DNA from 4 places in the Aliamphritea hakodatensis genome. Region 3 is predicted to be linked to each of the others. Evidence: predicted binding sites of a transcription regulator. Region 3 holds the regulator's gene; each other region holds the start of a gene.
The links. The regulator FNR, encoded in region 3, switches genes on or off when oxygen is low (the NO sensors DNR and NnrR bind a similar motif). The targets are predictions, from matches to a motif close to TTGATNTANATCAA.

Region 1: PCI15_RS11725 (cytochrome-c peroxidase) is a predicted target of FNR. The motif match lies at 1,330-1,343, and genes of this name have one in related genera.
Region 2: PCI15_RS11265 (GbsR/MarR family transcriptional regulator) is a predicted target of FNR. The motif match lies at 1,274-1,287, and genes of this name have one in related genera.
Region 4: ubiT (ubiquinone anaerobic biosynthesis accessory factor UbiT) is a predicted target of FNR. The motif match lies at 1,449-1,462, and genes of this name have one in related genera.

What each region holds. Positions count from the first base shown of each region.
Region 1 is NZ_AP025281.1:2,556,106-2,559,222, forward strand. Features, by position in the region: gene PCI15_RS11715 (NADH:flavin oxidoreductase/NADH oxidase family protein) at 1-218, opposite strand, end outside; gene PCI15_RS11720 (LysR family transcriptional regulator) at 368-1,258, shown strand; gene PCI15_RS11725 (cytochrome-c peroxidase) at 1,526-2,506, shown strand; gene PCI15_RS11730 (LysE family translocator) at 2,569-3,117, opposite strand, start outside.
Region 2 is NZ_AP025281.1:2,454,568-2,457,684, reverse strand. Features, by position in the region: gene PCI15_RS11280 (GNAT family N-acetyltransferase) at 1-60, opposite strand, end outside; gene PCI15_RS11275 (pseudouridine synthase) at 50-766, opposite strand; gene PCI15_RS11270 (VOC family protein) at 789-1,205, opposite strand; gene PCI15_RS11265 (GbsR/MarR family transcriptional regulator) at 1,341-1,883, shown strand; gene PCI15_RS11260 (cytochrome ubiquinol oxidase subunit I) at 1,935-3,117, shown strand, end outside.
Region 3 is NZ_AP025281.1:1,863,624-1,866,740, forward strand. Features, by position in the region: gene rdgC (recombination-associated protein RdgC) at 1-18, opposite strand, end outside; gene PCI15_RS08480 (thioredoxin family protein) at 129-680, opposite strand; gene PCI15_RS08485 (adenine phosphoribosyltransferase) at 959-1,501, opposite strand; gene fnr (fumarate/nitrate reduction transcriptional regulator Fnr) at 1,574-2,356, opposite strand; gene hemN (oxygen-independent coproporphyrinogen III oxidase) at 2,553-3,117, opposite strand, start outside.
Region 4 is NZ_AP025281.1:2,152,856-2,155,972, reverse strand. Features, by position in the region: gene PCI15_RS09855 (MBL fold metallo-hydrolase) at 1-762, shown strand, start outside; gene ubiT (ubiquinone anaerobic biosynthesis accessory factor UbiT) at 871-1,398, opposite strand; gene ubiU (ubiquinone anaerobic biosynthesis protein UbiU) at 1,582-2,577, shown strand; gene PCI15_RS09840 (U32 family peptidase) at 2,588-3,117, shown strand, end outside.

The sequences.
Region 1 (3,117 bases), 690 kb from region 3:
TAACGGGGGTCAGACTGCACCTCACCGATCAGCGATAACGCCAGACCGCCCTGAGCCCAGCGTTCATAGAGGCGAGTCTGGGCAGCCGTCGGGTTGCCCGTGCCGTCACCCAGCGAATCTGACATGGCGGATTTTACCATTCTGTTCTTCAGTACTGCGCCACCGGGCAACTGTATAGCATCGCCCAGCTGCGGGGCTGATCCGGTTTGTGTATTCATAGTGTCTTCTCATCTGTTTATAAGGGCTGCACAGGCTCTGAAAACTCAAGCTCCTGACTTAAGCGCCCGACTGATGAAGACATTATCGGCGAACTTATCTAAACTAAAAACACAGTAATACTACAATGACTATTAAATAAAATTTAATAATGAACATATCTGATCTGAACCTGTTTATCCGCATCGCCGAAACCGGCAGCATCACTGAGTCTGCCAGGCAGCTGGGCATTACCACCGCAGCTGCAAGCCTGGGGCTACGCCGCCTGGAAGCTCAGTTGGATATGCAGTTGTTTATCCGGACCACCCGGCAACTGAGAATCACCGCCGCCGGGGAGAAATTTCTGTTTCACTGCCGGCATGCACTGGACACCCTTGAACAGGGTATGGCGGCCGCACACAGCAATTTAAATGACATCAGTGGCAACCTGAGGTTTTCCGTATCCTCTGATCTCGGCCGCAATCTGGTGTTTGGCTGGGTGGACGAAATGATGGAGCAGTATCCGGCACTGACCATTGATCTGAATGTGAGTGACAGCCTGTCAAATTTCTTTCAGGATCAGGTCGATGTAGCGCTGCGTTACGGTAAACCGCAGGATTCCACCATGGTGTCTTTCCACATAGCCACCCTGAAACGGATTACCTGCGCGTCTCCTGAGTATCTCGCAGACGTGGGTGTGCCGGCACATCCCGATGAACTTAAAGCTCATAACTGCCTGTTGTACCGGCTGGACGGCCGGTTATTTAATCACTGGGAATATAGCGGCGAAACCGGCAAACACCGGCTTAAAGTCAGCAGCAACCGGATCAGCAATGATACCGATATCGTGCGCCGCTGGGCGGTGGCCGGAAAGGGCGTTGCCTATCGCTCACAGATCGATGTCGCAGCAGATATTAAACAGGGCAGGCTGGTACCGTTACTTAACGACTATCAGTCACCTCCCGTTGAGCTTTACCTGCTTTGCCCGGGAAGAAAGCAGGTTACCCCAGCGGTCATTGCGTTCCGTGAGATGCTAAGGGAGAAATGCGCCGCACTGATTTAAGTGCGTGAGACGAAAATCAGTCACAGATAAAAATTGCCTATGAATCACATAGGTAAAGCTAATTAAGATCATTGATACAGGTCAGAATGCCGTTTGCGCTGAAGTTCTACTCTGCCGGTACCGGTAACGGTAAAAGAAGCAAATCAGCCTTTGTATCCGACAAGGGCTGAATAAAACGGAACCGCGCAGGCGACCGAATCACCGTCTCAACTGGCAGGCTGCGTCGGTGACCGGTCGGGCTGCGGGCTCACAACGGAGATTTATACCATGAAACAACGCTCTGGTCTGGCCCTGCTGGGCCTTCTGACCGTTTTTCCTGTAATGGCCAATGAACCTTTACAACCTGTCGAACCCTATACGGTAACAAGCCCTGCAAAAGTGGAGCTGGGTAAGCAACTGTATTTTGATCCCAGACTGTCTAAATCCGGCTTTATATCCTGTAACTCATGCCACAACCTCAGCATGGGCGGAACTGACAACATGCCGACTTCAATCGGCCATAACTGGACCCTAGGGCCCATTAATGCCCCCACTGTACTGAACAGCAGCCTTAATATTGCCCAGTTCTGGGATGGCCGCGCCAAAGACTTGCAGGAACAAGCCGCAGGGCCCATCGCCAACCCGATAGAAATGGGCTTCAGTCACCAGCTGGCTGTTGAGGTTCTGGATACAATTCCACAGTACAAAGCATCTTTTAACGCGGTATACGACACTGATGCGATCGCCATTGATCAGGTGACCGATGCAATCGCCGCATTCGAGGAAACGCTGGTGACACCGAATGCACCGTTCGACCGTTACCTTAAAGGTGAAAAAGATGCCATTTCAGATATTGCGAAAGCAGGTTATGAGCGTTTTAAAGCGACCGGCTGTACTGCCTGCCATAACGGCCAGGCGGTAGGCGGTAACTCCTTTCAGAAAATGGGTCTTGTAAAGCCCTATAAAACTGACAATCCGGCAGCCGGGCTGTCAGCGGTAACCGGTCAGGAAATCGACCGTTTCAAGTTCAAAGTCCCGACACTGCGTAATGTAGAGCTGACCTATCCGTACTTCCACGATGGCGCTATCTGGACGCTGGAAGAAGCCGTCAACATCATGGCTGAGCTACAGCTGGGCAAAGCACTGAAGCAGGAAGAAACAGATGAAATTGTTGCCTTCCTGAAAACCCTTACCGGTGACCAGCCAAGCTTTAAACTGCCACAGCTGCCGCCATCAACCAACAATACCCCACGGCCTGATCCGGCCTGATAACTGAACTGAGAAAACGCAAAAGCAGCCCCCGGGCTGCTTTTTGATTTATCAGCCTGGCCTTACAGCCACAAAAACAGTGCGCACCCAGCCGTCAGGCCGCCGGTTGTCCGGGTAAACAGCTTCCAGCGCAGTTCGGTTGACAGAAATCGTCGGATTGCCCGGCCTGCGACGGCCCAGGGGGTAATCGACAGAAAACTCAGCGGCGGGATGATCAGTAACACCAGCCAGATCAGCTCAGGCTCCTGTTCAATCGCCACCAGTACAAGACTGACCAGCGCAAGGGTGGCACTGATAGCCTTTGGATTGGCGAACTGGAATAACACCGCCATGATAAAACGCATCGGTTTTTCCACCTGCTTATCGCCCCCGGACTGTCGGGCCGTAGCCATTTTCCAGCCGATCATACACAGCCACACACTGCCCATTACCTTCAGAACCAGCAGGGTTTGCGGCCAGGTATCGATCAGGGGCTTCAGCCCCAGCACCGCCAGTGAATTCAGTAGTACCGTGCCGGCCAGAATGCCAAAAATATGTGGCAGGGTTGCCCTTACCCCGAACTTAGCCCCGGAATATACCAACATCATATTATTCGGCCCCGGTGTCGCCCA
Region 2 (3,117 bases), 590 kb from region 3:
AAGATCAGATGTCAGCAAATGGATTGCTCCGGCATCATCAGGGGTTGCATTACGAATCACTGTGAATCTCCCCGCGGGCAAATATATGCAGCCTTTCTGCAGCACTCAGCTCCCGGTACTGCCCGGGTTTCAGATCCCCCAGGCTCAACTGGCCGACCTGTTCCCGGTGCAACCCCACCACTTCGTTGCGCAGATGCCCGAACATTCGCTTAACCTGATGGTAACGCCCTTCGTAAAGGGTCAGACGTGAGGTATGGCTGTCGATGGTTTCCAGTTGCGCCGGTAAGGTCGTTATATCTTCCGTGGCAAAATAAATGCCCCGGGTAAAGACCTCAGCTGTCTCCGGCGCCACCGGGTCTTTGGTTTGTACCCGATAGACTTTGGGGATCTTTTCTTCCGGCTGGGTCACCTTACGGGACCAGCCACCGTCATTGGTCAGCAACATCAGACCAGTGGTTTTCAGATCCAGCCGCCCTGCCAGATGCAGATCGCCCCGGAGCCCCTCCGGTAACAGGTCCAGAACCGTTGGATGCTCATCATGCTCCGTAGAACTGACAACGCCGGCAGGCTTATGCAGCATCAGATAGCGGGCCTGACGCTGTTGTAGCAGTTCATCACCGAGCCTGACGGTAGTAAACGGATCAATCTCCCGGTGCAGATCCCGGCATACTTCTCCGCCAACCTGCACCCGTCCGGCGGCGATTAATTCACGGCAAGCCTGCTTACCGTGCAGGGTGTTACGTTGTATAAAACGGTCAAGACGCATTAACTGACATTCCGGAAAAATATTACTGAGCCTGTTCACTCATCAGAGTGAGAATATTACCACTTGGGTCTTTAAAGTGTGCAAGACTTCCGCCCCAGGGCTGTTTTTCCGGGGGCGAGGTAAATATCACCCCTTTCGCACATAAGTCCGCATAACTGGCCTCGATATCCTCAACCTGGAGGATCACCCCTAAAAAACGCCCTACCAACAGGGCAGCAGATTCATCCGGATGATCTCCCGTGGTGGTCTCTTCATCGCTGTAACCTTCGACGCAGAGTTTGGCAGCCCCGGTCGCATACTCAGCCCAGCTGAATTCAACACTCTTGTATTCTGCTTTTAAGCCCAGTTTATGCTCGTAAAAGTCACAGGCCAGTGGCCAGTCATCAACAAAGACTCTTATGCCATAAAGATTAACTGATCGCTCATTACTGTTGCCCATCACCGCCTCCTTTTGAGCTTAATAGCGTCTTTCTATGCCAGTCATTAATTTAGCTTATCAGTTTTTGATTGACACAGATCAACTAAAATTTATAATTTTCAGAAATTACTGAAAATTCAGAAAAGACAAAAGCCAATGAAATTATCGCCACTCAGCCAGTCACTGGTTCTTCACTTCGGTGAAATGGGTTCCCGCTGGGGCCTTAACCGCACACTGGGTCAGATGTATGCCGTTATCGTATTAACCGAAGCGCCGCTCAACGCCGACCAGATCAGTGAAGCCCTGCAGATCAGCCGCTCCAATGTCAGCATGGGGCTGAAAGAACTTAAATCCTGGAACCTCATTAAGCTGCAGCACATTCCCGGCGATCGTAAGGAATATTTCACCGCCCCGGAAGATGTCTGGGACATTGCCAAAACCCTTCTGGTTGAGCGTCGTAAGCGCGAGCTCGATCCTACCCTGACTTCATTACGCGATGCCCTGCTGCAGGAGCCGTCTTCCTCTGAAGACGAATATGCCCAGCAACGGATTCGTGAAATGCATGACCTCATGGAAATGATTTCCAGCTGGTCGGGCGAACTGGAAAACATGTCTTCCGGCAAGCTGGCCACCCTGCTGACCCTGGGCTCCGGGTTAAGCAAGATCCTTGAGGCCAAAGACCGACTCCTAAATAAATAACGTCTGAGAAGATTCGGGGTATTGCCCCGGTCCCGGACATCGAGGTGTTCTATGCTAGAGTTAGCCACTGACCCCGGGGTCAGCAGCCTGATGCTGTCGCGCATTCAGTTTGCCGCCAACATCAGTTTTCACATTCTATTCCCAACCATCAACATTGCCCTGTGCTGGATGCTCCTGTTCTTCAAGGTGCGCTACGCCACCACCGGTGATGATAACTGGTTACGGGTTTACCGTTTCTGGGTGCGGATTTTTGCCCTTACTTTCGCGCTGGGTGTCGTGACCGGCGTGACCATGTCTTTTCAGTTCGGCACCAACTGGCCCGGTTTCATGGAGACCGTCGGCAACATCGCCGGTCCGCTGTTAGGCTATGAGGTTCTGACGGCCTTCTTCCTGGAAGCCACCTTCCTGCCCATCATGCTGTTTGGTATCGAACGGGTATCTGACCGTACCCACACCATTGCAACTGCTCTGGTGACACTGGGCACCAGTACCTCGGCATTCTGGATTCTGTCACTGGATTCATGGATGCAGACCCCGGCAGGATTTGAGATGCGCGACGGCGTTGCCTATGTGACCGACTGGTGGGAAGTCATTTTCAATCCATCGATGCCATACCGCCTCACCCACATGTTGCTGGCATCCGGCCTGACGGCAGCCTTCTTTGTTGCCGGTATTTCTGCCTACCGGATTTACAAGGGTGACCCGAAACATTCGGCAAAACTGGCGCTTAAATTTGCCATTATTACCGCGGCTATTCTGGCACCGTTGCAGATCATTGTGGGTGACTTCCACGGTCTGAATACGCTGAAGTATCAGCCGGCCAAAGTCGCTGCAATGGAAGGCATCTGGGAGACCGAAAAAGGCGCCCCCCTGCTGCTGTTTGCCATTCCGGACGAAGAAACCCGCTCCAATAAATATGAGATCGCCATCCCTAATCTGGCCAGTATCATTCTGACCCATGAAATGGACGGTGAACTGCAGGGCGTTAACGACTTCCCGGATGCTGCACCGCCTGTCGCCCCGATTTTCTTCAGCTTCAGAGTCATGGTAGGCACCGGTGTACTGATGCTGCTGACCGCCGGATTCGGCTGCTGGTATTTTGTCCGCAAAAATCAGTATCCACCCTGGCTGCTCAAAGCCACCATCGCCATGACTTTTTCCGGCTGGGTGGCAACACTGGCAGGCTGGTATGTCACTGAAATTGGCCGCCAGCCCTTCCTGGTTAGCGGCGTAC
Region 3 (3,117 bases):
TGCGTTTTTAAACCACATAACGTGCCTTGATTTGTGAAACTGTAAATCGATAAAAAGCCCCCTTTACCTGTCAGTCAGGTAAAGGGGGCTGATGAAGTCGGACATTACCGGCGGGTGGTTCGCCGGAATTAATTGGATGCCAGTAATTTATAGCGCAATGCTTTACGTGCCTTGTTTACGGCCCGGTCTACGTAGAATCCATACAGGTCAACGGTGTTGATGCCAACCATCTTGTCGGTCAGCACCTTACCGTCATTAGGGTCAACAAACAACAGGGTAGGGGTGAATGCTGAGTTGTAACGGCTGGCAAAAGCCGTCGCGTCTACCGGATCACCGTTATAGTCGATGATGGTTTTACTGCCGTCAAAAATAGTCAGTTTGCGGAACAGCAGTTTTTTGTCGTATTTGCCGCTCAGTTGCATGGGCTGAAGAATTTCGCGGGTGATCAGTTCACAGTACTGACAGTCGGGCTGGCTGACCAGAATCAGTGCGAAACGGTCACCGGCGATCTGCGCGTCCTGCTGAAGGTTGAGGAGTTCAGGCAGGGAATTTTCAGCGGTAGCTGCCGCAGGCTGGCTGATCGGGGACAGAGCCAGTTTCTGTGCTGGCTGAGCCCAGCTCAGAAGGCTGATCATTGTACCCGTTAGCAGGGTAATCAGGGGGAGCAGTCTCAGTTTCATTTTTATTATTAACTCAAGGCTGTTTTGTCCATGCAGTTGTCTCTCGCATGGCGGATTCAGGCACAGGCTGACGGTAGATATTTTGCGTGCTAACCGGCAGTGCACCAACGACGTTGACCGATTGTAAGCGATTTTTGAGACGGTTTGCTACGTTTCTGGGCAGAATGGTGAGAGTAACGGTGGTTGGTTACTTAAGTTGTTGTTTTATAGGAAAGTGTTTTTCAGGGTGAAACAAAACAGCCCTGTAAATACAGGGCTGTTAATTGTTAAGAGCGGGCTCAGAGGCCTTCGTAAGACATCAGGCTGTAAACGGGAATGCCTGCTTCCTGAATCTTGCGGGAGCCCTGCAGGTCCGGCAGGTTGATCAGGGTGGCGACTTCGGCAACGCTGGCGCCCAGTTCTTTTATGATGGTGCTGGCGGCCAGTACAGTGCCTCCGGTGGCGATGAGATCGTCAAAAATCAGCACGTTGTCACCTTCTGATACCGCATCAGACTGCATTTCAACCGTGGCGCTGCCGTACTCCAGTTTGTATTCCTGGGAGACTGTTTCACCCGGCAGCTTGCCCTTTTTACGAACCAGCACCAGCGGGATATTAAGCTGGTAAGCCATAATGGAACCAATCAGAAAGCCGCGGGCGTCAATGCTGGCGATATGAGTAATGTCTGAGTCGATATAACGCTGAATGAAAGCGTCGCTGATCATACGCAGGGCTTTGGGGTCTTTAAACAGCGGTGTGATGTCGCGGAACATAATGCCCGGTTCCGGCCAGTCCGGAATCGTGCGCATAACTGATTTTATATAACATTCATCAAAAGACATGAAGAGTCCTTACAACAGGGCGTAATTCTAAAATGTGTACCGATATATTTTGTCGTGTACTGAAAAGGAAGACTAGTCCATCTGGCTGGTGGTGATACGGTCGTCGTCTTCTTCGCCGACACAGTCACCGGACAGGCGCTGAATTTCATGCAGCTGAACCAGCTCGATTTCTTTACCTTCAACCGTAATCAGACCGTTTTTCTGGAAACGGGTAAAGATACGGCTGACGGTTTCAACGGCCAGACCCAGGAAGTTGCCGATTTCATTCCGTGACATAGATAAACGGAACTGTGTAGCGGAGTAACCACGTGCTTTATAACGGGAGGACAGCTTAAACAGGAATGTCGCGATACGCTGCTCGGCATTTTTCTTACTGAGCAATAGCATCATTTGCTGATCTTCACGCACTTCTTTACTCAGCGTCCGCAGTACCTGGCGGCGCAGCTCCGGTAATTGTCCGGAGAGTTCATCCAGCCGTGGGAAAGGAATTTCACAAACGGTAGTTGTTTCCAGTACTTTGGCGGAAATAGGGTACTCATTGCCATCAAAACCGCTGAAACCAACCAGTTCGCCCGGGAAATAAAATCCGGTGATCTGTTCTTCGCCTTCATTGGTCAGGCTGTAGCTTTTAATGCTGCCGGCGCGGATGGCGTAAATTGATGAGAATGAATCACCCTGATGGAACAGATGTTCACCTTTTTTCAAAGGGCGGCTTTTCTCAATAATGTTATCGAGACGGTCCATTTCTGTCAGATTCAGGGATACAGGAAGGCACAGTGAACTCAGGCTACAGGTGCTGCAATGTACCTGAGATATACTGTGTACTTTGCGATCGGTTGCCTTTGTGTCACTCATTATCAAGTCCTGTGATTAGTTCATATATCAGTGTATACATTCGATTATGAAGTAATTTTAGTACGGGTTGAAGCAATTTAGACCACAACACGTTACTTTTGTCGCACAAAGCCATAAAAAGTAACAGTTTTGTTAAGTCCGTTGCTCGGGCTGTTGTCCTGAGTCATTGTTCGCTCAGGACATTCAGTGTTACCGGTCAGATAATTCGGGAGAACCCCTGAGTCGCCGTTCGCTTCGGAATATAGGCATCAAAAGTCATGCAAATCCGGCGGATAAGCAGCCTGCCAGTGCCGGTTACCAGAAGTTCGCGGCCCTGTTTTTCGAGGCTGACAAGGCCATCCTGAGCAAACTGATTTATTTCTTCGAGCTCATCGGCAAAGTATTCGTCAAAGCTAATATCAAAATCCGTTTCGATGCGGTTTTTATCCAGTTCAAAATGACAAATCAGCTGGGTAATAACCGCCCGGCGGATACGGTCGTCAAGGCTCAGGGTAACACCCCGGTTAATCGCATGGACATCGCTTTCCACTGCATCGGTATACAGGCGCATATCGTGCTGGTTCTGATAGTAAACATCGCCGATCTGGCTGATCGAGGAAACACCCATGGCAACCAGATCACATTCTTTATGGGTGGTATACCCCTGGAAGTTCCGGTGTAACTGGTTATTACGCTGGGCGATGGCGAGCTCGTCGTCCGGTTTGGCAAAATGATCCATGCCGATATACACGTAGCCGGCAGCCGTCAGCATTGCGATGGTC
Region 4 (3,117 bases), 290 kb from region 3:
GCCATCTTCCTGGATTATTACCATTCACTGGTCGTGGTTGGTGATCAGGGTGTACTCATCACCGACCCGGCCAACCCGGCCCGGGCAGAAGCGTTACAGACTGAAATCGCCAAACTGACAGACCTGCCCGTCACGCAAGTAGTACTCAGCCATGAACACTACGATCATGTTGGCGGTACTGAAGTATTCAAAGACGCGGATATTTATGCCCATCAGGCGACCCGCCCGGTATTCCGCATTGATACAACCGGTCAGGCACCGACCAGTGTCGACCAGTACGTACAGGACAAAACCACATTAGAGGTAGGCCAGACGCAGGTAGATTTACTGCACTACGGCGCTGCGGACGGTGTGGGCACGCTGGCAATTCATCTGCCAGAAGAGAAAGTGGTTTTCACTGCAGACCTGTACGAAACCAATCAGTTGACCGACCAGCGCTGGTTAGCCGATTCAAACTTTCTGGGCAGCCGTAAATTGCTGAATGCACTGACTGAATTCAAGCCTGAATTTGCCATCACCACCCATTCGGCGGAGCTGGACCCGGAGCAGCTGCAACTGGCAGCCGATTTTTATAACGATCTGTATGCGGCAGTTGAGCCGGCACTGAGCAAGGCAATGGCAGAAGGCTTCCCCGCAGTTATGGCGCTGATGGCAACCCTGCCGGAACAGGTAAAACTGGATAAATACAAAAGCTTTCAGAATTACGACCACCTGCCTGCCCACGTTGAACGGATGATTTTCTCCATCTTCCACGGCGGTTAAGCCATCGGCGGGTATTCAACAGACGGTTTATCAGCTGACGGTGATAAAACTGCCGTCACACAGATATCGGCAGATGCCTGTGTGACGGCCCTGAAATAAGAGTACAGACTAGGCTGGCGGACTGATCTGCCCGGCGGCAAAGTTCACTATCCGGCTGACAGGCCCCGGCAGGCAATCCAGGTCGGCGCTGTCGATGATGTTCTTAATCTCCAGCCCCAGTTCAGTATCCCCTTCAATAATCAGACGGCGCTGAAAAAACAGACTGTCCGGATCTTCGTAACGGGCAGCAATCAGTAACAGGTCTTCGCTGCTGGCCCGGAACGTCACCTTTGCTGCGGCGTCTTCCCGCAGGGCATCCGCCACCACTAAACGGCTGTCACGGTAGGTAATCAGCCAGCTCAGTTCAAGATCGGTAATATCAATCCGCAGCCATTGATCCGTCAGGCATTCAAAATCCCCGTCCTCCAGCGCTTCGGCGAACAGCCGTTCCAGCGTGGCCTGAAGGCCGGTTTTGATGACCGTAAAAGGAACCACTCTTAAGGCCGGTTTGAAATGCCCGGGACGCAGCCATGACGTGGGTTTAGGTAAGCCGGCACCGGCCGCAGTCAGATGCTGTTGCAGAGTTAAAAGCATCATCAATCCTCTGGCAAAAAAAATCCATTATACCCACTGGCCCGGGCGCAAACTTGATATGCATCAACCGGCCCTTTTCGTCTCAGGGTCGGCGCCACTTGTCATTTATCAAGGAGCAACCGCCAAACCCTGCTTAAGATGTGCCCCCGTTCCCCCACATACTCATTCTCTGACTCAGGTAACAGCATGGAATTACTTTGTCCTGCGGGTAACCTGCCCGCACTGAAGTCCGCCATTGATAATGGCGCTGATGCGGTTTATATCGGCCTGAAAGATGACACCAACGCCCGTCATTTTGCCGGTTTAAACTTTAACGACAAAAAACTGATAAAAGCCTCTGACTACGTCCATCAGCACGGTAAAAAACTCCACGTCGCGATCAATACCTTTGCCCAGCCAAACCGCTGGTCACGCTGGCAGCATGCGGTGGATCAGGCGGTTGATATCGGCTGCGATGCGTTGATTATTTCTGATATCGGTGTGCTGGAATACGCCGCCAATACCTATCCGCATGTTGAACGTCACTTATCCGTACAGGCCTCATGCACCAACCTGGAAGCCATCAACTATTACCACAACAATTTTGCAGTCGACCGCGTCGTCCTGCCCCGGGTATTGTCGATTCAGCAGGTTATGCAACTGGCCAAAAACAGCCCGGTGGCGCTGGAAGTATTTGCCTTCGGCAGCCTGTGCATCATGGCGGAAGGCCGCTGTTATCTCTCCTCTTATATGACCGGTGAATCGCCGAATACCGCCGGGGCCTGTTCCCCCGCCAAATATGTACGCTGGCAGGAAACCGGTCAGGGTACCGAGGCCCGTCTCAACGAAGTACTGATAGATGTGTACGCCCCGGACGAATCCGCCGGTTACCCCACCCTGTGTAAGGGCCGCTTTGAAGTGGAAGGCAATACCTATCATGCGCTGGAAGAACCCACCAGCCTGAATACGCTGGAGTTACTGCCGAAACTGGCGGCCGCCGGCATCGTCTCGTTCAAGATTGAAGGCCGTCAGCGCAGCCCCGCCTATGTGGAGCAGATCACCCGTACCTGGCGTCAGGCCATCGACAGCTATCAGCAAAACCCCGACAACTTCAGCGTCACCGAACAGTGGCATAAAACTCTGGCGAATCTTTCCGAAGGCAGCCAGACCACTCTGGGCGCGTATCACCGCAGCTGGCAATAGGAGATAGATTATGCAGTTTTCATTAGGGCCGGTGCTGTTCTTCTGGACCAGAGAAGATATCCGCCACTTTTATGAACAGGCGGTCAGCAGCAGCGCCGATATCATTTATCTGGGTGAAACCGTTTGCTCAAAACGTCGGGAATTAAAGGCCGACGACTGGATTAATCTGGCACGGGAAGTCAGCGAATGCGGCAAAAAAGTGGTGCTTTCAACCATGGCCTTGCTGGAATCCCCCACGGAGTTGAACACCCTGCGTAAGCTGGTCGATAACCATGACATTATGATCGAGGCCAACGACCTGTCTGCAGTTGAACTGGCCCGGCAGAAAAAGCTACCTTTCGTGGTTGGCCCGGCCATCAACTGTTATAACCTGGCCACCCTGAAAGTCCTGTTAAACCAGGGCATGCGCCGTTGGGTGATGCCGGTGGAATTGTCCGGTGACTGGCTGGGCCGGCTGTTACAGGAAGCCACTGAAGCCGGCATCCGCGACCGGTTCGAAACAGAAGTTTTCAGCTATGGCCACATGCCGCTGGCCTACTC